Regions from separate parts of the Clostridium sp. LXY-7 genome, predicted to be linked through region 4. Evidence: predicted binding sites of a transcription regulator. Region 4 holds the regulator's gene; each other region holds the start of a gene.
The links. Region 4 encodes Rex, which represses fermentation and respiration genes when NADH is low (regulators of the CRP and FNR family bind a similar motif). Its sites were predicted from a motif close to ATTGTTAANNNNTTAACAAT; they were not measured.

Region 1 (6,118 bases), on a different contig from region 4:
TTCTGGACCCCACTCTGCATTACGTGGTGTTTCTTTTCTTACTATTTCTTCCACAACCGGTTTCCTTGAGCAAAGCTTTTGACCTAGCTGTAGCGCATTTACTGGACAATGTTTAACACATTCCCCACAGGCAACACACTTGTCCTTATCTACCTTTGACACATAGTTAGAACGAACCATATCAGTATTTATGAACATTTCCGCTCCTCTAAGAGCAAGACATGAACATCCACAGCAGTTGCAAATAGCATGGGTTTTTCCTGAACCATCTAAGTTTGGTATTTGATGCATCAATCCATTTTCTTCTGCTCTTTTTATGATTTCAAAAGCTTCTTCACGAGTAATCTGACGACCTCTTCCTGTACGGATATAGTATTCAGCAGCATGGCCCATTTGAATACACATATCTTCCTTTAAATGGCCACAACCCTCTCCCTTAACTGCTCTAGCTGTTCGGCAAGAACAGTCAGAAACTGTAAAAATATTATTTTCATTAAGATATTTTGACACTTCTTCATAAGAAGCTCTTCTTGTTTCCCCATCAATAGACGTTTCTATTGGTATAACACGCATAAGCCCAACACCTGGTGGAAAGCTTCCTGTTGATCTAGGTCCATTTTCTATACCATAGGCATCAAAGCACTCTGCAATTACAGGGTACTTAGCAACATTTTTCTTGTGATTAACCATCATTTCCATGATGCCCGGTACCCATGTTTCATACCAGAAGGTATCTACCCCTTTAATATTGTTAACAAAGCAAACTCCAATATCTGCTAGTTCCAATAAAAGTTCTGTTGTTCTTTCAACACTTTTACCACATAAAGGTGCCAACTCTGCTGAGGTCGCCTGCGTTCTAATTTTCATACAAAGTAGTATTTCTGCCATTTCCTCTGTAACCATAGGCTCCAGTATTCTATAACGTGCATCTTTTTCCGTGAACCATCCTTTAGACCCTGGCTTATTGTTGCTGACCTGATTTGCAAATTGAAGTACTTTTTGTTTTACTGCCATAATATTCTCCCCCATAATATAATTAATAGTTATTACTCATTCCACTTTTTTACTTCAATACGTAACCAATTCGCCCATTCCTCTATTCCTTCACCGGTTCTAGAAGAAATAGGAATAATTTTAATATTTGGATTTAATTTTTTTACTCTCTCTCTACATGCCTCTAAGTCAAAATCGAAATATTGTAAAACATCAATTTTATTTATTAGTAGAACATCACAAATAGAGAACATTAAAGGATATTTTAAGGGTTTATCGTCCCCTTCTGGCACACTTAAAATCATTGCACTTTTTCATGCACCAGTATCAAATTCTGCTGGACATACCAAATTCCCTACATTTTCTAATATGGCTAAATCAATACCTTCTGTCCCTAGTCCCTCTAGACCTTGCTTAGTCATCTCTGCATCAAGATGACACATTCCCCCTGTATGCAATTGAATTACTTTTGTTCCAGTCTCTGCAACAGTATGAGCATCTACATCCGAATCAATGTCAGCTTCTAAAACTCCAATAGTCATCTCATTCTTCAAAGCCTCAATAGTTCTTACAACAGTTGTAGTTTTACCTGACCCTGGTGAGGACATCAAATTTAGTAGAAAGGTTTTGTCTTTTTTCAATTCTTCTCTAAGTAAATCAGCTTGTCTATCATTGTCCTCAAAAATACTTTGCTTAATCTCTAAAATTTTATAAGTTTCCATATTAGTACCCCTCCATCTTTCAATAACTTTTATACTCTTACTATGTTAAATAAATTAATTATTGTAACAAAGTCGGGGCAATGACCTTAAGTTACTGCCTCGACCTTATGTCTATATGAGTTTCAATAATGAAACCTATATATCTAACTTTTATAAACCAATAGCTTTACCTTTAATCACTGCTTTTTCTGCAAGTGCTTTAATTTCCTTATACTCCTTTGCATCTGTATAAAGCTCACCAAGATAAGGATTTCTCTTTGTTTTTACAGCTTTATAAATCATATAAATAAGTACTGCTATATTTACAACCAATGCTGCAAAGCTAAAGGCAAATAGTGGTGCTGTATTATAAGATGATGCGACGGCAAAGGCACCCTTATCAATGAATGCTGGGACGGTCTGTGCAAACATACACCATATTGCTAAAGTTTGTGCACGATGTTGTAACCATGCACCTTTTCCCACAGTAAATGCACAAAGTGTTGGAGCTAATAGCAGTGCAAAACCGCAATACCAAGCATGACCTGGAAGACAGTTATAAGTGTACGCAAAATTCCATAAATCATAAGCTATTATCCAAAACCATAGCATATCAGGCCACAGCATATCTTTACTGCCATCTTTCTTAGTCTGTTTCTTTATGCAGATTCCAAGCCATCCAGTTATAGTTATGATGTTTAAAATACCTGCTATACCATTCATAAAATTCCAAGAACCACCCAGTACATACATAGATCCATCTGCTAAAATTCCTCCACCTTGATATTGAATACCAATTTGAAAATCACGGATTACTGCCTCTAAAATATTGATAGCAAGAATAAGTGGTGGAAAACATAATGCCCACTTTTTATCAGATAATCTACATTCCTTGCCTGTGAGTTTATTTTTCCATTTAACATGCCTTATGCACCAAAAACCTATACATCCAGCTGTAGCCGAATATACCTTTGCTAAATGGAACCAGTCTGTATAAGTTGTCCCCTTTAATACTGTAAACCATAATATTGAAAGTATTATAGGTAAAATAACAAAACAGAAAAGACCAACATATTTCCATCTACGGGCTACTTCATTAAAGCCAAAAAGTGCTACAAAAACAATTATCCAAACACCCCATACACTTAATGCTGATGCACCCTCGGCATAATTAAAAACAAACATATTATACCTCCTTATATATACAAAATTGGTGTCTTATATTTATATTGTATATTTTTTGTCAATCACTGTTCAATAGACAAAAAAACGAAAGTGTCTACCTCCAAACACTTTCGTTTCCTTTTAAAATTATTCTTTTATTTCTTCTTTGACAAAGGCAGCTACAGAACGCGGAATACTCCCTGTTATCATAAGCAAAAGTTTTTTAAGAATAAGCTCTGGATCTTCTTTCATTCCTTCACTTACCCAATCTATCATCAGTCCATTAAATACATGTATATAAAAATTAACAATGAAGTTTTTATCCGTATCCTTTAATTCTACTCCCATCTTTTCAACACACTCATCAACCACACCATCCAATAGTCTTCTAGAGAGATCTGCGACGTAAATCTTAGCTTCAGGCCAATAAGAAGATTTATATATATTTAGAACCATTTTAGAATTTTTATTCAGATAATTCATTGTAGCTAGAAATCCACCACCCCAGGTTTCAAAGGTTCTGTTTTGTGCAATTTCTATGAATAATTCCTCAAAAAATATGAATTTAAAAATATCTATTATATCAGTAAAATGATTATAAAAAGTCTGCCTATTTACATTGCAATGTTCACAAATTCCTTTTACTGTAAGCTTATCTATAGATTTCTTATTCAATAAATGTTTAAATGAAACAATTATTGCAGCTTTAGCATTCCGCTTCATAAACTTCTCCCTTACTAAAAGAATATTAATTTTTTAATATATAAGATTCAATTAAGTTTTTACATTATACAAATAAAGTATATTATGATTAGACTATAAAAAGTTAATGTTGAAGGAATTACGAAACTTCTCTTCCATAACTTACAATAAGAGTTTGAAACATAAAGTTGATTTTGAAACTCTAATCTTTGGTATAGATAAAATTTTAAAATAGAAGATGCAAATATGCTCCAGTTCGAGGCCTCCATGAGAATACAAATTCTATTTGCTCAATATATTATCCATTAGTGTATTGAGGCAAAATGTGTCCAAAATATTGACCTAGATCCAATATTCTACTCGTATGCCTTCTTAAGTAGAATCTCCTCTTTAAATCCTTCATGCTTCTATAATATTTAAATATCTGTTTCTATAATGAATATCTTATTTAAAACTCCACACCTTTTTAGCTTGTTCAAATAATACCTTCTGTCTTAACTCAATACTGTCCTTATCCCAAGTTCTGTAGGTACAAATATCATTTGTATTTTAGAGTTCTTATAAACTTCCTTTTTCTTTATAAATATCTTATTTTGTATTGATTTGTTATATTCATCTTTATGACTTTTCTAACTAGCCATCAAATATAATCTTAAATATACTTCGTTTTTATGGCTTTATGGTGGGGTTCTCCTAGTATGTCCTCTTTAGCACAACCCCTTCCCTAAATCCCCCACGCTCTTCTTTCTTCTCTTCTCTCTTCTTCATCAATTCCTCTTCACTATATCCAAGACTCTCAGCAAGTTCAAATAATACTTCCATTATATCTGCAAGCTCTTCTAGATTTTTATCCTCTAAATACTCATTAACCTCTTCTTGAAGCTTATCCTCTAATAATTCTTGTAGTTCTTCCTTTTGCACTATGTATATGTCACATTGTCTTCCATCAGCTTTTATTATTTCTGGTATTTTATCACGTACTAATTTATTGTAAATCTTCATCCTTCTTCCCCCTAAACTTCAATCTATATATCTCCATTAATTAAAATTCCCAATTTTCTATTTCAAATTATCATTTATTTTTATCCTCAGATATAAAAAAACTCCACGCTACAATTATAGCATGGAATTTTATATTTACATTATTTAACTAACAATTTAAGCCATAGTTTCTCAATATTCTATTAATTTTTATATCGGTATTTATTCCAACTCCGCTAATCTATCAAACTCACTAAATATCTTTTCCTCTAAATTCTCTGATGTAATATCAGTAAGATCAATTGCCTTAGATGTAACTTTCTTTAGTCCCCTATAGGTTTTAGAACTTTTTTCATTTTTAGGTGTTGATATTTTGTACTCACCTTCTGCTTTAAAATCCATATAATCTTCATTTCTCAAAGGATAATAAAATACCCAATGATTCGCTGGAGAACATCCTTCGCTCCACTCATTTATGTTGATGTATTCAAATTTAGAGATGTATAATAGTGGAATATTATCATTTCTTTTTTCTCCTAAACATATTTCTAAAACATATATTGCATCATTTCTCCACCCATTGCCACTTTCACATTCTTCACTATTTTTATTTTGAAATAGCAATATAAAATCATTTAAAAGCCATGCCTCCGTATCGTTGTCTGATTTCCTTCTTAAGAATTTTGGTGCTGAGTTAATATAATCGGTTCTCTCTACAGCAACTGTTTTACAATACTCCATAAGCTTCTCAACATTTTCGTAGGTTTTTAATATTACTTTTAAGGCATTTTTAATATTTTCACTGGAATTCATAATATAAATCTCCCCTCACCTCTGTGCTTATATCAAAGTTTAGCCCACTCTTTAATTTATGATGAAATTCAAAGTAAAGCGAATCATCTATGAAAAAATCCTCTTCAAGATCCATATTTCTGAACTGGTCAAAGCCTTTTCTTTTTAACAGCTTTATTAGATCTTCAATTATAAGATTGTAAAATTCATTATGAAATTTTAATTTTGATAATTCACTTAACACTTCTTGCCAAGTCACATACCCTAGTTCAACATCTTTTTCAATTAAGTCTCTCTTAATTGTATCTTCATATACCTCTCTACAAGAAGAGCTGCTCGCAATAAAAAGAAGTATTTTTTTCTTTTTACCACCTATCCTTGAGATAATTCTTGATTCTCTTGAGAGCTGATGACAGCTTCCTTTCTCATCATCTTCAAGGGAATGTTCTTCTAATGGCTCCGCGTAATCTATGCCATCGTCAGAGGATAGCCCACTTAAATATTTCACTTCTATCCCTATTATTACATCCTCAAACTCCAATAAAACATCTAGCTCACCCTCTTCATCATAGGGCCAAAATTTAATATTATTATTCCAAAAGTCTGCCTGTATTTCATTAATAGTAGCTGCAATTTCTTTAGGATAGATTGCATTTAAAATTATTTTCTTCAGTCCATCCTCAAAAGGAATATATCTTAAAGGTCCAAACACATTTCCCGTTAGATTGTCTTCTAATCTATCATGTAGATTACTACCTGAGCTACTAACCTTCCCATATATCTCT
Region 2 (6,118 bases), 300 kb from region 4:
CTTAGCAAGCTCTACTAACTTTGTAGTCATATTATAATCATATGGTCCTCCTGAATCCTTAGCACATATGGATACATCATATTCTGTACAGCTTAAATCTTCTCCTATACATCCCATATCTACAGCTAGCATCTCAGTTATATCCTGTGGTATATAGGAAGAACCATGACCAACCTCTTCATAAGTAGAAATAAATATTTTAGTGGTATACTTAGGAGTTGTTTTTGTTTTCTTAAATAGATCTAATAATCCCATTAAACAAGCGACACTTCCTTTATCATCAATAAATCTTGATTTTAAGAAGCCGCTCTCTGTAACAGTAGTCTTAGGATCTATAAATATAAAATCTCCAGCACATATTCCTAAATTTTCTACATCTTCTTTAGATTTCACTACTTCATCGATTCTTATTTCCATATTGTTAGCATCTCGTTTTTTAGAAACACAATCTTCATATACATGAGCTGCTGGGCTTGTACTTAAGAATGTACCAGCATAAATCCTTCCGTCTCTAGTTCTAATTTTACAATACTCTCCATCCAATGTAGGTACAATAGGTCCTCCAATTAGTGTGAACTTTAAAGTACCATTGCTAGTTATTGATCTAACCATAGCTCCAAGAGTATCTACGTGGGCAGATAACCCTATTACTTGTTCATTACTTTCTCCAGGTACAGTTATTATTCCACAACCCTTTATAGTTCTTTCAAAATCATAGCCAAACTTTTCTGCCCATGAAGCAATCATGTCCATTATTCCAAAACAAAAACCACTAGGACTGTCAAACTGTAATAATTCCTTCGCAGTATCTAATACATACTCTTTGTTAACCTTTAGTTCCATGCTACTCTTACCTCCAACTTATGATAAATTACTATACTCTGTTATTATAAATCCTTTACATACATTTTACTTATTTTTTCATTTCAAATACCTTATTCAGAACTATTATAATAATCAGTATATTCTCCATGTAAATTATACCATATTCAATGTATAGTTTCCAATTGCTGTTGATTAATTATTTATAAAATTCTATAAACAGTTCAATTCACAACCTGCTTGTAATTACTATATGAAATTATAAATTGAAACTATAAAATATTGGAAAACTCATGGTCTTCGTATATAATAATTATATAACATGAAACATTATAATTTGAATTTTATTTCCTATATATAAGAATATGAAACTTTAGGTTGATTTTAATATAAGTTGAAAGGATGTCTATTATGAATAAAAATATAGATTACAAGGTATTTTTTCATAACCTGGATATAAAATGCACTAAACAAAGACAGCTCATATTAGATGTGCTATTGGATTTGCCATTTCCTACTTCTGCTGAAGATATATTTTATAAGGTTCAGCTTATAGATAATACATTGAACTTATCTACAATATATAGAACTCTGGAACTCTTTGTTGCAAAAAATGTAGCTCTCAAATCTAATCTGTCAGAAGGTAAGAAAGCCCTATATGAAATAAACCATATGGAACATAAGCATTACCTAATATGCGTACAATGCAAGAAAATTATCTCAATAGAATATTGTCCACTCAATGCTTTTGAAAGAACTGTAGAAGTTGATACTGGATTCCATGTTTTAGGTCACAAACTTGAAATTTTTGGGTACTGCCCTGAATGTAAATCTAAGGTTATATTATAAAAACAAAGCTAAGCTCAAAGGAAGTATCTCTATTTAGTTTAGCTTTTCTTATGTCCTATTAGAAATAACACTATATTTCCCCCCATAATTGGGATATATATTTATTATTGTATCCTCCTCTCCAAATAAAGCTACCTTTTTATTTTTTAAACCCTTTATTTGTTTTAATTGATTGATTATAAAGTTTATGGTTTAATAATATATGATAATGATTATCAATTTCTTAATTCTATTTGTACTTTTAAATTAGATTTATATAAATTTTGGAGAGTGATTAATTAGTGACTTTAATGTTTGAAGAAAAATTGAATTCTATTCTTGAAACAATATATTACAGTAGTAAAATGCCAATATTATGCTTGAGCCGTAACGGCGAACTTCTAGGCTCTATGGGACTAGATGAAGATGTGATGAAAATATTTACAGATTATGATGTGAGTAAAAAAATTAGAAGCACCAATAACATTAATGCTTCTAATGATATTTTTACCCTTGAATTTGATAACAATATAAAATTTTCCTATATATTTCTATCTGACAGTAAATTCATAAATAACTATTTTGTTCTAGGTCCTTATAGAAGTAATAAGACTCTTCTATTAATAAAAGATAATCTTAACCTATCAACTATTACCTACAGACCTGAAAGCTGCATTAAATATATAGTAGAATTGATAAAACTTACCTTAGATGATCATAGTAATCCTGTTGATAATAATAACGCTCCTATGCACTCTATTGTAAAAAAGGCTATTAAATACATTCATAAAAACTATAATGGAGCCATATCAATAGATTATTTATCAAATAAGCTTAATATAAATAAATGTTACTTTTGCACTATTTTCAAGCAAGAAACCGGACTAACCTTCTCAAACTTTTTAAATATGTTTAGGATTGAGAAAAGTAAAGAACTTCTACTTCATAGCGATAAACCTATTCTAGATATAGCTCTAGATGTGGGATTTAATAATCAAAACTATTATACCATGGTATTTAAAAAGCTTGTTAATAAAACACCTCTAGAATTTAGGCGTAGTTGTAAATAGCTTATAGTTATTTACAACTACTTTCTCTTTTATTCGATGGCTACCATCCGTAACACACCTATCCTATTTAGATTACTTGTTTTAGACTTTGTAGCTTTTTTCTTATATTAAAAATCTCCATAATTGTCGAAAAGTTTTTTAAAAACTAGTTGCTACTTTTAGATTAAAAATCGTTTTTAACTATAGGGGGATTTTTATATTTTTTATTGAGTATAAATAATAGTAATTTATAGAAAATGCCGAAGCGGCCGTTGCTTATCTCGGTGGTAGTTCACTTACTATATAACACACTAAAAAGTAAGGTGAACCTTTTAATAATAATTGATAAATAATTAATACTAACTGTAACTTACTCAAATTTAAACAGCACTTATGAAGTAATAAGTGCTGTCATATCTATAAATATAATATTACTTTTCCCTACCTAACTATGTATTTCTTAGGGTATGTTAAAATTCATCATTTTAATATTAGCTAGAACGTACAATTATAATATAAACAATAATTAAATTAACGAAATTAAATTTAAAGATAAAAAAATTTAAACTTTTCATGAGGAATTGATTAGAGTGATTTGTACTTATTTTCTTGTGTAAAATAAAAAATGATGCTATGCCTCAGAATGATTTTAGAAATCATTTTTGAGACAACTTCTTTATATATCACAATTCATAGCTATTCCAATAGGAGTTACAAACATCGGATTTGACGGTTTATGAGTTTCTATTCCTGTTTCTTTTTCTATTACCTGCTCCAATCCTGTGTAACAGCAAGTTCCTCCTACTAAATATATATCATTGACTTCATAACCTTTTATGTGATACTTAATTATAGATGCTACCTTCTGAATAGCCGGTCTAATAAGCAAAAAATTTTCTTCATGTCTTTTGAAATCTCTCTTTATAATTTCTGCCTCATCAAAGGATATTTTATGAGCTCCTGATAATATTAGTGAAAAATGAGTTCCTCCAGTAGGTTCATCTGCCACATATACAACCTTTCCATCTTGAAATATAGCTATTCCTGTTGATCCTCCACCAATATCTACAATAGCTCCATTCTTAATCTCTAATAGTGAATTAGCTGCTGTCGGCTCGTCTAACATATTTGTAACTTCAAATCCAGCACTCTCTACCACATTCTTTATGGCTTTTGCATCATTTGTGGCTGTTCCTGGGGGAAAAGCTGTAGCAGCATATACAAGTTCACATCCTAATTTATCTTCAATTTGTGCCTTTAGCTCCTTAACTATTCTTATAGCTCCTATATAATCTACTACTAAGCCATCTCTAACCACCGAAGCATATTTATATGCTCCACACAATGGATTATAATTTTCATCCAGCACAGTTATTACTATAAAAGCAGTTCCTAAATCCACTCCTGTAAGATACTTCGTTTTTTTGTTAACTATGGGGTTTTCAATACTCTCTTCAAAAGTTTTAACTATAGAATTACATTTCTCAAATGTAGACAAATTTTTTCCTCCTAACAAAAGCAATATATAGTTAATATAATTATTCTCTACTAGAGATTTTTTATCCTAAGATATATTAACATTTTATATTGAATTAATGAAAATAATACTGAATACTAAATTTTCAGAAATATATTGACAAATAATAAACAATATCGTATTATTTAAATATAATAATATGGAGGGATAAATAATGGACGCAGCACAAACTTTTTTAACCAATCCAAAGATTTTCGAAGAAAAAGCAAATATTTTAAAGGCCCTAGCTCATCCAGTAAGACTTTGCATTGTAAAAGGATTAATTCAAAGTGGTGGCAGTAATGTTACTAATATGCAGCAATGCTTGAATATGCCTCAATCTACTATATCCCAACATATATCAAAATTAAAATCTTGTGGAATTATAGATTGGGAGAGAAATGGGCTTGAAATAACTTACAGAGTTAGTGATGATATCATTGAAGATTTAATTAAAATTTTATTTAGATAAGATTTATAAATTATAATGCTTAATAAATAATTATTAAAATAATGTCAATATTGGTTATAACAATATTGTAGTTTCATCTTAAAAGGAGTCAATAATATTAAAGGCTTCTTTTTAAATAAATATTAAATCGTAAAATTTGAATATTATAATGTTTAAATTTAATTATATGAATTGTTTTGAAAGGAGTATTTTTTATGGGTAAAAAAATTGTTATTGTTGGTGGAGTTGCTGGAGGAGCTTCTGCATCTGCTCGTCTTAGAAGATTAGATGAAACTTGTGAAATAGTTATGTTTGAGAAGGGTGAGTTTATTTCCTTTGCAAACTGTGGACTTCCTTACTATATAGGAGAAACCATCATTGAAAGAAATAAACTTTTAGTTCAAACTGTTGAAGGCATGTCTAATAGATTTAATATGGACATAAGAAATTTCAGTGAAGTTATAAAAATAAATAGAAAAGATAAAACTGTTGTTGTTAAAAATACTAATACTAACGATACCTATGAAGAGAGTTATGATATATTAGTTCTGTCTCCTGGTGCCAATCCAATTGCTCCACCTATTCCTGGAATTAAAGAAGCTAATAATATATTCACTCTCAGAAATATTCCAGATACTGATAAAATTAAAGGCTTTGTTGATGACAATAAACCAAAGAATGCAGTTATTGTTGGTGGTGGATTCATTGGTCTAGAAATGGCAGAAAATCTTCATGATAGAGGAGTTTGTGTCACACTAGTGGAAATGGCAAATCAAGTCATGGCTCCCCTTGATTATGAAATGGCTGCCATAGTTCATGAACATTTAATTGATAAGGGTGTAAATTTAATCCTTGAAGATGGAGTTAAGTCCTTTAAAAATAATGGAAGTAAAGTTCTTTTAAATAGCGGAATGGAAATTTCCACTGATATGATTATTTTATCAATTGGAGTACAGCCAGAAAGTAAAATTGCATCGGAAGCAGGACTTGAAGTAAATGAAAGAAAAGCCATAATTGTTGACCAGTACATGAAAACTTCTGATGACAATATTTATGCTCTAGGAGATGCTGTACAAGTAACTGACTATATAAATGGAAAGCCTACTATGATTCCATTAGCATGGCCTGCTAATAGACAAGGAAGAATTGTAGCTGATAATATATTCGGTAAACAGACTAAATATCTTGGAACTCTAGGTTCTTCAATAGCAAAGGTCTTTGATTTAACTGTAGCCACCACTGGTAACAATGAAAAAACTTTAATGAAGCTTGGAATGAATTATAAGGCTGTTCATGTACATCCTGGCTCCCATGCCAGCTATTATCCTGGTGCTTTTCCAATTTCTTTAAAACTATTATTCGACCCTGTAGATGGTAGAATCTTAGGAGCTCAAGGTATAGGATTAGATGGTGTAGACAAACGTATCGATGTTATTGCTACTGCTATTAAGG
Region 3 (6,118 bases), on a different contig from region 4:
CATTTTCTACCCTAATAATCTTACAGTCTCTTACTGCTTCAATTAATTCTAGGTTATTTTCTTTCACATTAGCATTCCATTTTCTTTCAGCACTTTTTACTTCTTCTTCAGCCATAGCAGTCTTAAGCATGCCTAGTGCTCTTATAGCATCTTCCTCACATAAGGTGTTACAAGACAATACCTCATTTTCAATCCCAGCTTCTGATTTATTATTGTCTACCATATACTTCATGTACTTATTACCCACTACTAGTGCTCCTTGAACTGCGCAGAAACTCATTCCTACACAAGGTATTTCTCTCATACCAATTTGTTCTATATGACTTGCAAAATCTATATGATTATTACCGAACCCTTCTGTAGTAACTATTGCTCCATCTACATCCATAGTTTCAACTAACATACCAAGTCTTTCAGAAACATAAAACTTCTCACTATTAATTTGAGGACTACCTATAAATACAACTCCACACAAGTCAATTTCTGGATCTTTCATTGCTTCTATAACTAAAGGTTCTCTCCAGTAGTGTCTTGAACACTCCTTTGATGCTGGACCTATACAGGTTAAAGCATGGACACCACCATCTAAAACTTCAAGAGGTGAAAGAACTATAGGTAGGTTTCCAAGGTCTACATTTGGCTTTCCACCTAAAACTCCCACAGGCTCTACAGGAAGAATTAAGTTGTCATGCATAGCTCCTTGCCCCATTATTTCTTTTACTACAACTACCTTCTTCTTACCAGTTCTTCTGTATTGGTTTAATCTTTCACTGCTTACTACTAAAGATTCATCCACTATTTTAAGAGCATTTCTAATTTCATTAGTTATATAATCAGTAGCTTTATGAGCCGCAAGAGGTCCTGGTCTTTCCATATTAGTTCCACGCTCAATGGATACTTGAGTCTTAATAAATATTTCACCTTTATCTGGAGCCCCTGGCCTTCCCCACATTATGTTCTCTTCAAGAATACCTTCTGAAGAACCAAATTCGCCAATCTGAACTCCATCTTCATCGATACCTGTAACCATAACAATTACTCCATCTATAACTCTAGTAATTCCAGTTCCTAATTTAGAATCTCCTTCTTTGGTTGCAATTGGTTGCACATCCATTATTGTTTCAGAGTAAGTATTATATTTATCTGGAGTAATAATTTCTACTTTAATATCAGTTACCAGTTCTGTTATCTTTACTGCATCTTCACATATGTTCTCTCTAATATATAAAGTTTTTCCTTCAATCTTCGTTTGCTCTCCAAACCTGACCTCATTAATTTCAAAATGCTTCTTTAATAAGGTTCTAACTAATTTATTCTCAATCTTAAGGATTTCTTTTGCTTCAACCATGTCTGAATTTTCCTCTGGTTTAATGGAGTTTTCTATTACCTTTACTTTTGGAAATTCAGTGGATCCCATTTGATGAATTGTTAATGGAACTTCTATATCTATTCCTTTGCCTTCTGCAATTTTAATCTTTAAAACAGCACCACTAGTGGTATTCAATATTTGAGATTCGCTATTAGAAGATTTTTCTTTGCTTTCAAAGTTTTTTAATAGTTTTGATGTAATTGGAGTTAAGGCACTTGTATCTTCTCTTAATACTTGTCCTAATACCTTTTCCACAGTCAATACTTCCTCATCAAGGTTAATCAATAAAGAATCCTGTAGTTTTTCAAAGTGCATTGGGTTTTCTAAATCTTTATCAGTTATTATCTCTTCTGATTTCTTATTGACTTTTAGTACTGCCTTAGCTTGTGGTGAAATAGAAATCTCACTCTTTGTTGAAGATAATCCATCGATTAAATCTGGAGTAATAGGAGTTAATGAGTCTATGGTTTTAATTAACCTTTTACCTAATACCTCTCTAATTTTCAAGCAATTATCTGGAATAAACATAAGTCCTGTTTCTAGCATATCTGGAAAAATTAATGGGTCTTCTAGATTAGCTGGAGATATAATTGTTCCTTTTTCAGTTCTACAACATACTACAGCTACTTCATTTTTCATCTCCAATGCATACTCATCATTCATTGACATGACTAAATTCCTCCTTCATCTTCTTCTAAACTAAGTCTTCTAGTTAGCTTGTAATCTATGGTCCTAAAAATATGATCCGTATGATGATATACAGGAATATTAAGTTTAGGAGCACAACTCATCACTGTATTAGAACAGTCAGAACAATTAGAGATAAGTATCCGTTCTGCCCCCATGCTCTTAAGCTTTAAAACAGCAGCTATCTGTCCTGGACAATCTCCTGGAGTTTTACATTTTGCCACACCCTTATTTCTTATGATGTTTTTACACTCTGCTACCCCAACTATATTGGCATGCATCTTGTTTCCTATATCCTTAAGTCTATTTTCATCAGCACCGCAGGCACATACCAATAGTCCCAAATTTCCTCTATACTCTGGAAGAGGTATTGTAACTATTACTCCACCTGAAGTCTTTGTTACTACTTCCTCCTCTAAATTTACTGCTACTCCTGTATAAGGTCCTCCTAAAACTATTTCTCCATAATTCCCATCAATGCCTCCACAGCTCTCTATTAATTCTTTAATAGGCATACCAACAGGAACACGCATACACACATGAGGCATATTTCCACCAACCAAATTTCCTATAACCGTAATATCCTTATCAATCACTGGCTTTCTTTCTTCTACAGCTTTTGTAATATTACATAGGGTTTCAGCATTAAGAATTACAGATTTTGCTTCTATAGGAAGTTGATTAGGCTCTAACCATTGTCCAAATATATCGCGGATAATGGCTCTTTCTTCCCCCATAGGATAAATATCTTTAAGAGGATGAATTTCAATATCCGTAAAATCTTTTAAACAGGCTTCAATTGACTTAATAGCTTTTTGATTTTTCTCTTTAATAGCCACATAAGCTTTTTTTGCTCCTGTTACTTTCATTGCATACTCTATACCTCTTATTACTAGCTCTGGTACTTCTTCTAATAGCTTTATGTTGTGATGTAATGCAGGCTCACATTCTACACAGTTGGCTATTATATATCCATCCTCTAGTTTAGTTTGCAGTTTAACATAAGTCGGAAATCCTGCTCCTCCACTACCAACTACTCCAGCTTCATATACTGCTTCACAAATGTCTCTACATTCTTTAATCTTTATATAATCTTCAGTTTGAGTATCCTCCGCTAAAATTTCTATGTAAATTTCTGTGATTGAACTAACAGTACCAAAAACACTGGAATGAATTTTTGCTCCCAAGCCTTTAGGCTCTGCAATACATTCCCCTCTTTTTATATTTTGGCCTTCTTTCACTATAGGTATCGCTGGTGCCCCTATATGCATCTTTAGTGGGAACCGATATGCCTTTGACATACAATCACCTCCATTTTAATTTTTAGTTTTTAATATCTATTATATTTTCAGCAATTTTTATGCCAATTTTTTTATAAATTGAAATCTTTTAGTATTAATAGATAAATGTCCATTTATCTATTTGATTTCATAATATTCTTAGAAATTAATATTTTTTACATAATTCTTGCCAAATTTCCCATATAGTTTTTGTCAAATTTTTGACACTCTTTATCTATATCTACTAACCTTATTGCTTTCATATTTTACAATACGTGCATGAGTGTTTATACATTACTTGAGAAGTTACCTATAGGTATAAGTTCTTCTCCCTCTCAGTTAGAGCGAGTATCTCTCTTGTACAAACTTCCTCTGAAGCTAAGAATTACTTGATATATACCTTTATAAAATTAATCATGCCCCAGTTAATATTTTGTATATTTTATAAAATAAAAATGTGTCAGTTTTTTGACATGCTTTTCAAAAAACTGATACTATAGATTGTATTGAGCCAATTTATAATATAAAGTGCTCCTTTTAATATTTAAAATCTGTGCTGCCTTTTGCTTATTTCCTCCTGCTACCTTCATAGCTTCTATAATCATCCGCTTTTCTAATTTTTCTATATTAATTCGAAGGTCATAGCTTTCTTCAGAATTTTCAGTATTTTCTATTTCGTAATCCTTCATGTACTGAGGAATTGATTTCTCAGATATTACACCATCATTCGAAAGAATAACCATCTTTTGAATTACATTTCTTAATTCTCTAATATTTCCTTCCCATTTATAATTAGTAAGTATATTATATATATTTTCTTCCACTAAATTTATCTCTATATTCTCCTTCTTGGATATCTGATTAATAAATAAATTTATTAGCTCATTTATATCTTCTTTTCTTTCTCTTAATGGAGGAAGCTCTAATTGAACTACAGATATTCTATAAAACAAATCTTCTCTAAATAAACTTTGCTTTATAAGCTCCTTTAAATTTTTATTAGTAGCTGCAATAATTCTAGTATTAGTTATTATTTCTTTTTCTCCACCTAATCTACATACCATGCCATCCTGTAAAACTCTTAAAAGCTTCGCCTGCATCTCAAAGGGCATGTCTCCAATTTCATCTAAAAATAGGGTTCCATTATTAGCAAGTTCAAACTTTCCAATCTTTCCTTTCTTAGAAGCTCCAGTAAAAGCTCCTTCTATATATCCAAAAAGTTCACTTTCCAAAAGCTGTACTGGTATAGAACTACAATTTACTGCTACAAAAGGACCTTGTCTTCCACTAGCTTCATGAATTGCTTTGGCAAAGACCTCTTTTCCCGTCCCGCTCTCTCCTGTAATCAGTATACTAGCCGTAGTGCTAGCAACTTTCTGACAAATTGCTATTATCTCCATAATTTTTTTATTCTTTCCTATAATGGAAGAAAAATTATAATTAGTAGCAATTTCTCTTTGATATGCATCTTTCAGTAGCTCTACTTTTTTCTTTTCATAAATAAGTTGTTTGGATAAATTTACCACCTCTGTTATATCTCTATCCGTAGATACAGTGGTAATTAACTCTCCATTTGAATTATATATGGGAACCACACTTAGAATTACCGATTTACCTTTTACGGGCTCATGTTTTATATTCTGTATGCATTTACCATCATTTAACACTTTAGTTATCATAGCATTGGGAAAAACTTCTCCAATATATCTTCCAATGATGTCTTCTGCTTTGATATTGTACAACTTTTCTGAACTTTTATTCCAATAGTTTACAATGCCTTTAGCATCACATATACATACAGCCTCCTGCATATTATCAATAATGCTATTTTGTAAAACATACATATGATCAATACTTATATAAAATTTATCTCTTATACTATTGTTAGTTAGAATACCTATAACTTTAGAATTTTCTATCACAGGCAATCTACCAATATTGTGCTGTAACATTAAGTTTCTAGCATCTCTCACTGAAGTCTCAGCACTGATTGTAATAACTTTACTGCTAATATAATCTTTAATACTCTTTTTAAGAGAAAAAGACTCACTGACCATTAGCTTTCCAAAGTCCTTTCTCGTAAGTATTCCCAATAAAATTCCATCCTCATTCTCTATAATTACCTCATCTTTATAAAATTGTATCATTTTATAAAGAGCATACTCTAATGAGTCATTTAAGGTTAATACAATAAAATCTTTACTCATAATATCCTTTACTCTACATTCTAAGGTATCAATTGCCATGAAATTACCCCCAATAAATATAAACTATTTGAATTTATGTAAAAAATTTAAACAACAAGTAAATTATACATCTTATTTACTAATAATATCTTCTCCAATACTGAAAAATACTATAGAATTAAATAATAGAATGTATTTGAAAATACTATAAAAAGAAGGAATATAAAATTCCATTTAATTGAATTTTACCTTCCTTTTTATTTTACTTTATGTATTTTATTAATAAGTTTTTCATATACCTTATGCATTTCTGGTTCACTGCTATGTTTAAATATCTTTTTTATAGGAATCCACTTAACTCCGCTATTTTCATCTGGTTTAATTTTGACTTCTTCACTATCGTCTCCTTCTAATAAGTAAGCAACTGATAAATGTAGATGTGCAGATACATATTTACCTCTCTTAACGTGACCAACTACAGATAATATATCTAGAGAAGCAATATCTTTAGATATAGGATGTATATTTTTAATTCCTGTTTCTTCTTTTGCCTCTCTAATTGCCACTGCTAATAAATCTTCTTCTCCATCTGCGTG
Region 4 (6,118 bases):
TATGCTGATGATGTTGCAACATTCTCAGTAACTGAGATAGTAGCTAGAAAATTAGCTTAACTGGACACTAAGCTAATAAGGATTGAATAAGAAAAAATAGGTTTTTTACATGATGGGGTTTTAAATAGAGAAAAGCATGGTGAAATATCACCATGCTTTTTATGTATTATAGAGAAAGTACCGAATGTTTCATTTAAACTAGCTCTTCCCATTGTTCATAAAGATCCTGTAATTTTTTCTCCGTATCATGAATCTGATTATTTACTTCTACGCTTTTTTCAGGATTCGAATAGATTTCTTCTAGACAAAGCTGTCCCTGAAGATTTTCAAGATTTTCTTCTAGCAAGGCAATTTTATCTTCTAGAGATTTAATATAAGCCTTTTTTTCACGTTCAGCTTTTTCAACTTCCTTTTTCTTTTTCTTATCCAATTTTATTTGCGTTTTAGTTAATCCATTATATTCTTCAAACTCTTCGAATCTATTTGGATTATTCTTTTTTTCCACATAATAAGAATAGTTTCCTAAATATTCTTTTATTCCATCTTCATTTAATTCAAATATCTTATTTATAATTTTATTTAGAAAATATCTATCATGGGATATTAAAAGTATAGTTCCATCGTAGTTTAAAATAGCATTTTCTAAGGCTTCACGAGATATAATGTCTAAATGATTAGTAGGTTCATCAAGTAATAAAAAATTTGACTTAGAGAGCATTAATTTTAGAAGATTAATTCTACACTTTTCACCGCCACTAAGGGTGGATATATTTTTAAAAACATCTTCTCCTGTAAATAAAAAAGCAGCTAACGAAGTACGAATTTCAGTAGTAGTCATATGGGGAAAATCATCCCAAACTTCGTCTATAATAGTTTTATCATTATTGAGATTAGATTGTTCTTGATCATAATATCCGACAAATACATTTTTACCAAGAACTTTAATGCCTAAATCATTTTCTATCTTATCCATTATTATTCTAAATAAAGTGGTTTTTCCGCGACCATTTTCTCCAATAAGTGCTATTTTTTCTTCACGCTTAATATCCATAAAGACATCTCTAAATAGTAGTTTTTCACCAAAACTTTTACTTAAATTTTCTATATGTAAAACATCATTACCACTTTTAATTTGAGTTTCAAATTTAATTTTAGATGCTTTTTCAATTGTTATAGGGGCTTCAATCCTATCTATCTTATCAAGTGATTTTTGACGACTTTCAGCGGCTCTTACACTCTTTTCTCTATTAAATGATTTATATCTAGCTATTATTTCCTCTTGACGTTTAATCTCAACTTGTTGAAGATCATAAGCTTTCATCAATATCTCTTGATTTTTCTTTTTTAAGTCTACAAAGGCTGTGTAATTACCATTATATATATCTACTTTACCACCTACTAACTCTAAAGTTTTATCAGTGACAGCATCTAAAAAGAATCTGTCATGAGATACTATTATGATAGTACCTTTATTCTCTTTTAAATATCCTTCAAGCCATTCTATAGCATCTAAATCTAAATGGTTTGTGGGTTCATCTAGGAGCAGTATATCTGGTTTTGTAAGAAGTAACTTACAGAGAGCAACTCTAGTTTTTTGGCCGCCACTAAGTATATTTATTGATTTGTCAAAATCATTTTCAGTAAAGCCAAGACCTCTTAATACTCTACTAATTTCTGCTTTGTAAGTATATCCACCCCTATTATCATAAAGTTCAGTTAAGGTTGTATAATCTCTAATTATTTTATTATGATAATCTTCTTTAGAGGCATCATAAGGTTCATTCATTTTTAGTTCTAAATCATGAAGCTTTAATTCCATGTCTACTAAGGTTTTAAAAATAGATAGTAATTCATCATATATAGTATTATTAGATTCTAATGATAAGCTTTGAGATAAATAACCAAGGTTTTTAGATTTATCAATAAAAAGCTCTCCAGAATCATATTCTAATTGAGAGGTTAATATTTTAAAAAGCGTTGATTTACCAGCGCCATTTGCTCCAATTAATCCAATTTTTTCTCCATCATTAACATTAAAGGTTACATCTTTTAATATCACATCTATTCCATAAGATTTAGTTATATTCTTGCAACTTAAAACTATCATATTATTCACCGTCCCTATAGATATTTTAACATGAATATCTATAGTTTTAAATTGTTTGTTAAATATTAACCAATACTGTTATATAAATAGAAATTATATGGAAATTTTTTTAAAATATCAATGTTTATGTTGAATTTTATAAAAAAATATAGAATACGTACAAATTTTTATAGTATAATATAGTTGATGTATTATATAATAATAAGAAATAAATAAATAAAAGTTATGAGTATAGAAGAATTAATTTGAAATATTAGGCTAAAAGTATACTTAGTATAAGATATAAAAAATTTTAAAAACTTAAGTAAGGAGTGAAGATGGTGGATAGAAAAAAGAATATATCAATGGCAGTAATTAAAAGACTTCCGAAGTATTATAGATATTTAAGAGAGTTAGAAAAAAATGATGTAGATAGAATATCTTCAAAAGAATTAAGCGAGAAAATTGGATTTACTGCTTCGCAGATAAGACAAGATTTAAATTGTTTTGGAGATTTTGGACAACAGGGATATGGGTATAATGTAAAGGAATTGCTCTATCAGATATCCTTAATATTAGGTTTAAATAAAGAATATAATACTGTAATTATAGGTGCTGGTAACATAGGTCAGGCAATAGCTAATTATACAAAGTTTACGAAAATGGCATTTAATTTAAAAGGTATTTTTGATATTAATGTAAAATTAATAGGTCTGAAAATACGAGATGTAGAAGTGCAGGATATAGATGAATTAGAAGGTTTTTTAAGAGAAAATAAAGTACATATTGCAATAATATGTGTTCCTAAAAATAGAGCACAAAGTGTGTGTGATATAGTAATAAAAAATGAAGTTAAAGCTATATGGAACTTTGCTCCAATAGATTTGAAGGTTCCAGAAGATATCATTGTTGAAAATGTACATTTAAGTGAAAGCTTGATGACACTAAGTTATTTATTAAACGAACGAGAAATGGAATAAAATGATATATTTTTAAAAATAAAATTAATAAAATTTAAAAATAATGGTTTAATCTTATGAAAATTTAAAAAATATATAGGAATTTCTCAAATCAAGTTGAAAAGTATATATAATAGCAGTATAATAGTGATTGAGGTCCTTGGATTCAATCACTATTATTTTGTTATTAAATTAACAAAATAATAAACGATACTAAGTACGTTCATGGGGGAATTAAAAATGAGTTATAACAACATTATTCTTGAAAAAAATGACAACATAGCAGTTATCAAAATAAACAGACCAAAAGCTTTAAATGCTTTAAATTCAGATACACTGAAAGAACTTAATAGTGTAATTGATGAAGTTTCAAAAGATGAAGATGTATATGTAGTTTTATTAACAGGTGAAGGAAAAGCTTTTGTTGCTGGAGCTGATATTTCAGAAATGCAAAAGTTAAATTCACTTCAAGGAAGAGAATTTGGAACACTTGGAAATAAAGTTTTTAGAAAATTAGAAATGTTGGAAAAGCCTGTAATAGCAGCAGTAAATGGTTTTGCTCTTGGAGGAGGATGCGAGCTTTCTATGGCATGTGACATAAGAATAGCATCATCTAAAGCTAAATTTGCCCAACCGGAAGCTGGATTAGGTATAACACCAGGCTTTGGAGGAACTCAAAGATTAGCAAGATTAGTAGGAGAAGGAATGGCAAAACAACTAATATATACTTGTGAAATGATAAATGCAGAAGAAGCATTAAGAATTGGACTAGTAAATAAGGTTGTGGAACCAGAAAATCTTTTGCAAGAAGCTATGGACATGGCTACTAAAATAGCTAAAAATGCACCTATTGCTGTAAGGATGTGTAAATCAGCTATTAATAAAGGTATGCAGATGGACATAGATAGTGGTGTTATGTATGAGGCAGAAGTTTTCGGACTTTGTTTCTCTACGGAAGACCAAAAAGAAGGTATGACTGCTTTCTTAGAAAAAAGAGACAAGCATTTTAATAATAGATAATCCGTTAATAATTGGAGGTATGGAAAATGAACTTTTCGTTAAGTAAAGAACAAGAATTTGTAAGACAACTTGTAAGAGAATTTGCTATAAATGAAGTAAAACCTATAGCAGCTGAAATAGATGAAACAGAAGAATTCCCAGTGGAAAATGTTAAAAAAATGGCTAGATATAACATGATGGGAATACCATTCCCAACAGAGTTTGGTGGAGCAGGTGGAAACAACGTATCTTATGCTATGACAGTAGAAGAACTTTCTAAGGTTTGTGGAACTACAGGTGTTATAGTTTCTGCTCATACATCATTATGTGCAGCTCCAATATATATGTTTGGAACACAAGAGCAAAAAGAAAAATATTTAACTCCACTTGCTAAAGGTGAGAAATTAGGTGCTTTTGGATTAACTGAGCCAAATGCTGGAACAGATGCTTCTGGACAACAAACAACAGCTGTTTTAGAAGGAGACCATTATGTATTAAATGGTTCAAAAATATTCATAACAAATGGAGGAGTAGCTGATACATTTGTAGTATTTGCTATGACTGATAAATCAAAAGGAACAAGAGGAATAACAGCTTTCATAGTTGAGAAAGACTTCCCAGGATTCTCAATAGGAAAAGTTGAAGAAAAATTAGGAATAAGAGCATCTTCAACAACTGAATTAGTATTTGAAAATTGTATAGTACCAAAAGAGAACATGCTTGGAAAAGAAGGAAAAGGATTTTCAATAGCTATGCAAACTCTAGATGGAGGAAGAATTGGAATAGCAGCTCAAGCTCTAGGACTTGCTCAAGGAGCTCTAGATGAAGCTGTTGCTTACATGAAAGAAAGAAAACAATTCGGAAAACCATTATCAGCATTCCAAGGATTACAATGGATGGTAGCTGATATGGATGTTAAAGTTGAAGCAGCTAGAAACTTAGTTTATAAAGCAGCAGACAGAAAAGACAAAGGTCTTCCATATTCATTAGACGCTGCAAGAGCTAAATTATTTGCTTCAGAAGTAGCTATGGAAGTAACTACAAAAGCAGTTCAAATATTTGGTGGATACGGATATACAAAAGAATATCCAGTAGAAAGAATGATGAGAGACGCTAAGATAACTGAAATCTATGAAGGAACTTCTGAAGTTCAAAGAATGGTTATCGCAGCTAACGTTTTAAAATAGGAGGTAGTTGAAGATGAAAATAGTTGTTTGTGTAAAACAAGTACCAGATACAAATGAAGTTAAAATAGATCCAAAAACAGGAACTCTTATAAGAGATGGTGTTCCTTCAATAATAAATCCAGATGACAAAAATGCTTTAGAAGAAGCATTAGCAATGAAAGATAAATACGGTGCTCATGTTACTCTTATAACAATGGGACCTCCACAAGCTAAAGTAGCACTAGAGGAAGGTTTAGCTATGGGAGCTGACGAAGCTATCCTAGTTACAGATAGAGCTTTTGCAGGAGCTGATACATTAGCTACATCTCACGCATTAGCAGCTGCTATTAAAAACTTAGATTATGATGTAATATTTGCAGGAAGACAAGCTATTGATGGAGATACAGCACAAGTTGGACCAGAAATTGCTGAGCACTTAAATATTCCACAAATCACTTATGTTGAAGAAGTTTCTAAATTAGCAGAAGGTGAATTAAAAGTAAGAAGAGCATGGGAAGATGGATATGAGAACTTAAAAGTTAAAACTCCAGTTCTTTTAACAGCTATCGAAACTTTAAACGTTCCAAGATACATGAACGTTAAAAACATATTCTCAATGGCTAAAGAAAAAGAAATCAAAGTATGGAGTGTTGCTGACATCAATGTTGATGTAGCTAAATTAGGATTAAAAGGTTCACCAACAAAGGTTAAGAAATCAATGACTAAAGAAGCTAAAGGTCAAGGAGAAATCTTAACTTTAGAACCAAAAGAAGCAGCAAAAGTTGCTGTAGCTAAATTAAAAGAAAAACACTTCATCTAGGATTTAAAATTAGGAGGGAATAACCATGAATATAGCAGATTACAAAGGTGTTTGGGTCTTTGCAGAGCAAAGAGATGGAGAATTACAA

Region 1: the regulator Rex is predicted to act here: its motif matches at 2,923-2,942, upstream of ACI48Q_RS02945 (DUF5692 family protein).
Region 2: the regulator Rex is predicted to act here: its motif matches at 4,332-4,351, upstream of eutJ (ethanolamine utilization protein EutJ).
Region 3: the regulator Rex is predicted to act here: its motif matches at 3,546-3,565, upstream of prdC (proline reductase-associated electron transfer protein PrdC).

The regions. Positions count from the first base shown of each region.
Region 1 covers NZ_JBLLJL010000001.1:616,124-622,241, reverse strand. The annotation lists gene ACI48Q_RS02955 (FAD-dependent oxidoreductase) at 1-1,014, opposite strand, end outside; partial or broken gene hypB (hydrogenase nickel incorporation protein HypB) at 1,047-1,715, opposite strand; gene ACI48Q_RS02945 (DUF5692 family protein) at 1,866-2,879, opposite strand; gene ACI48Q_RS02940 (TetR/AcrR family transcriptional regulator) at 3,006-3,581, opposite strand; gene ACI48Q_RS02935 (phosphoribosyl-ATP pyrophosphohydrolase) at 4,254-4,562, opposite strand; gene ACI48Q_RS02930 (hypothetical protein) at 4,764-5,354, opposite strand; gene ACI48Q_RS02925 (hypothetical protein) at 5,341-6,118, opposite strand, start outside.
Region 2 covers NZ_JBLLJL010000004.1:583,908-590,025, reverse strand. The annotation lists gene ACI48Q_RS16035 (M42 family metallopeptidase) at 1-843, opposite strand, end outside; gene ACI48Q_RS16030 (Fur family transcriptional regulator) at 1,234-1,671, shown strand; gene ACI48Q_RS16025 (helix-turn-helix domain-containing protein) at 1,962-2,720, shown strand; gene eutJ (ethanolamine utilization protein EutJ) at 3,376-4,197, opposite strand; gene ACI48Q_RS16015 (ArsR/SmtB family transcription factor) at 4,391-4,687, shown strand; gene ACI48Q_RS16010 (CoA-disulfide reductase) at 4,882-6,118, shown strand, end outside.
Region 3 covers NZ_JBLLJL010000001.1:511,228-517,345, reverse strand. The annotation lists gene prdA (D-proline reductase (dithiol) proprotein PrdA) at 1-2,038, opposite strand, end outside; gene prdC (proline reductase-associated electron transfer protein PrdC) at 2,041-3,357, opposite strand; gene prdR (sigma-54 dependent transcriptional regulator PrdR) at 3,831-5,582, opposite strand; gene ACI48Q_RS02485 (NUDIX hydrolase) at 5,780-6,118, opposite strand, start outside.
Region 4 covers NZ_JBLLJL010000004.1:280,616-286,733, forward strand. The annotation lists gene kamE (lysine 5,6-aminomutase subunit beta) at 1-60, shown strand, start outside; gene abc-f (ribosomal protection-like ABC-F family protein) at 194-2,107, opposite strand; gene ACI48Q_RS14540 (redox-sensing transcriptional repressor Rex) at 2,428-3,066, shown strand; gene ACI48Q_RS14545 (short-chain-enoyl-CoA hydratase) at 3,286-4,065, shown strand; gene ACI48Q_RS14550 (acyl-CoA dehydrogenase) at 4,092-5,231, shown strand; gene ACI48Q_RS14555 (electron transfer flavoprotein subunit beta) at 5,245-6,030, shown strand; gene ACI48Q_RS14560 (electron transfer flavoprotein subunit alpha/FixB family protein) at 6,056-6,118, shown strand, end outside.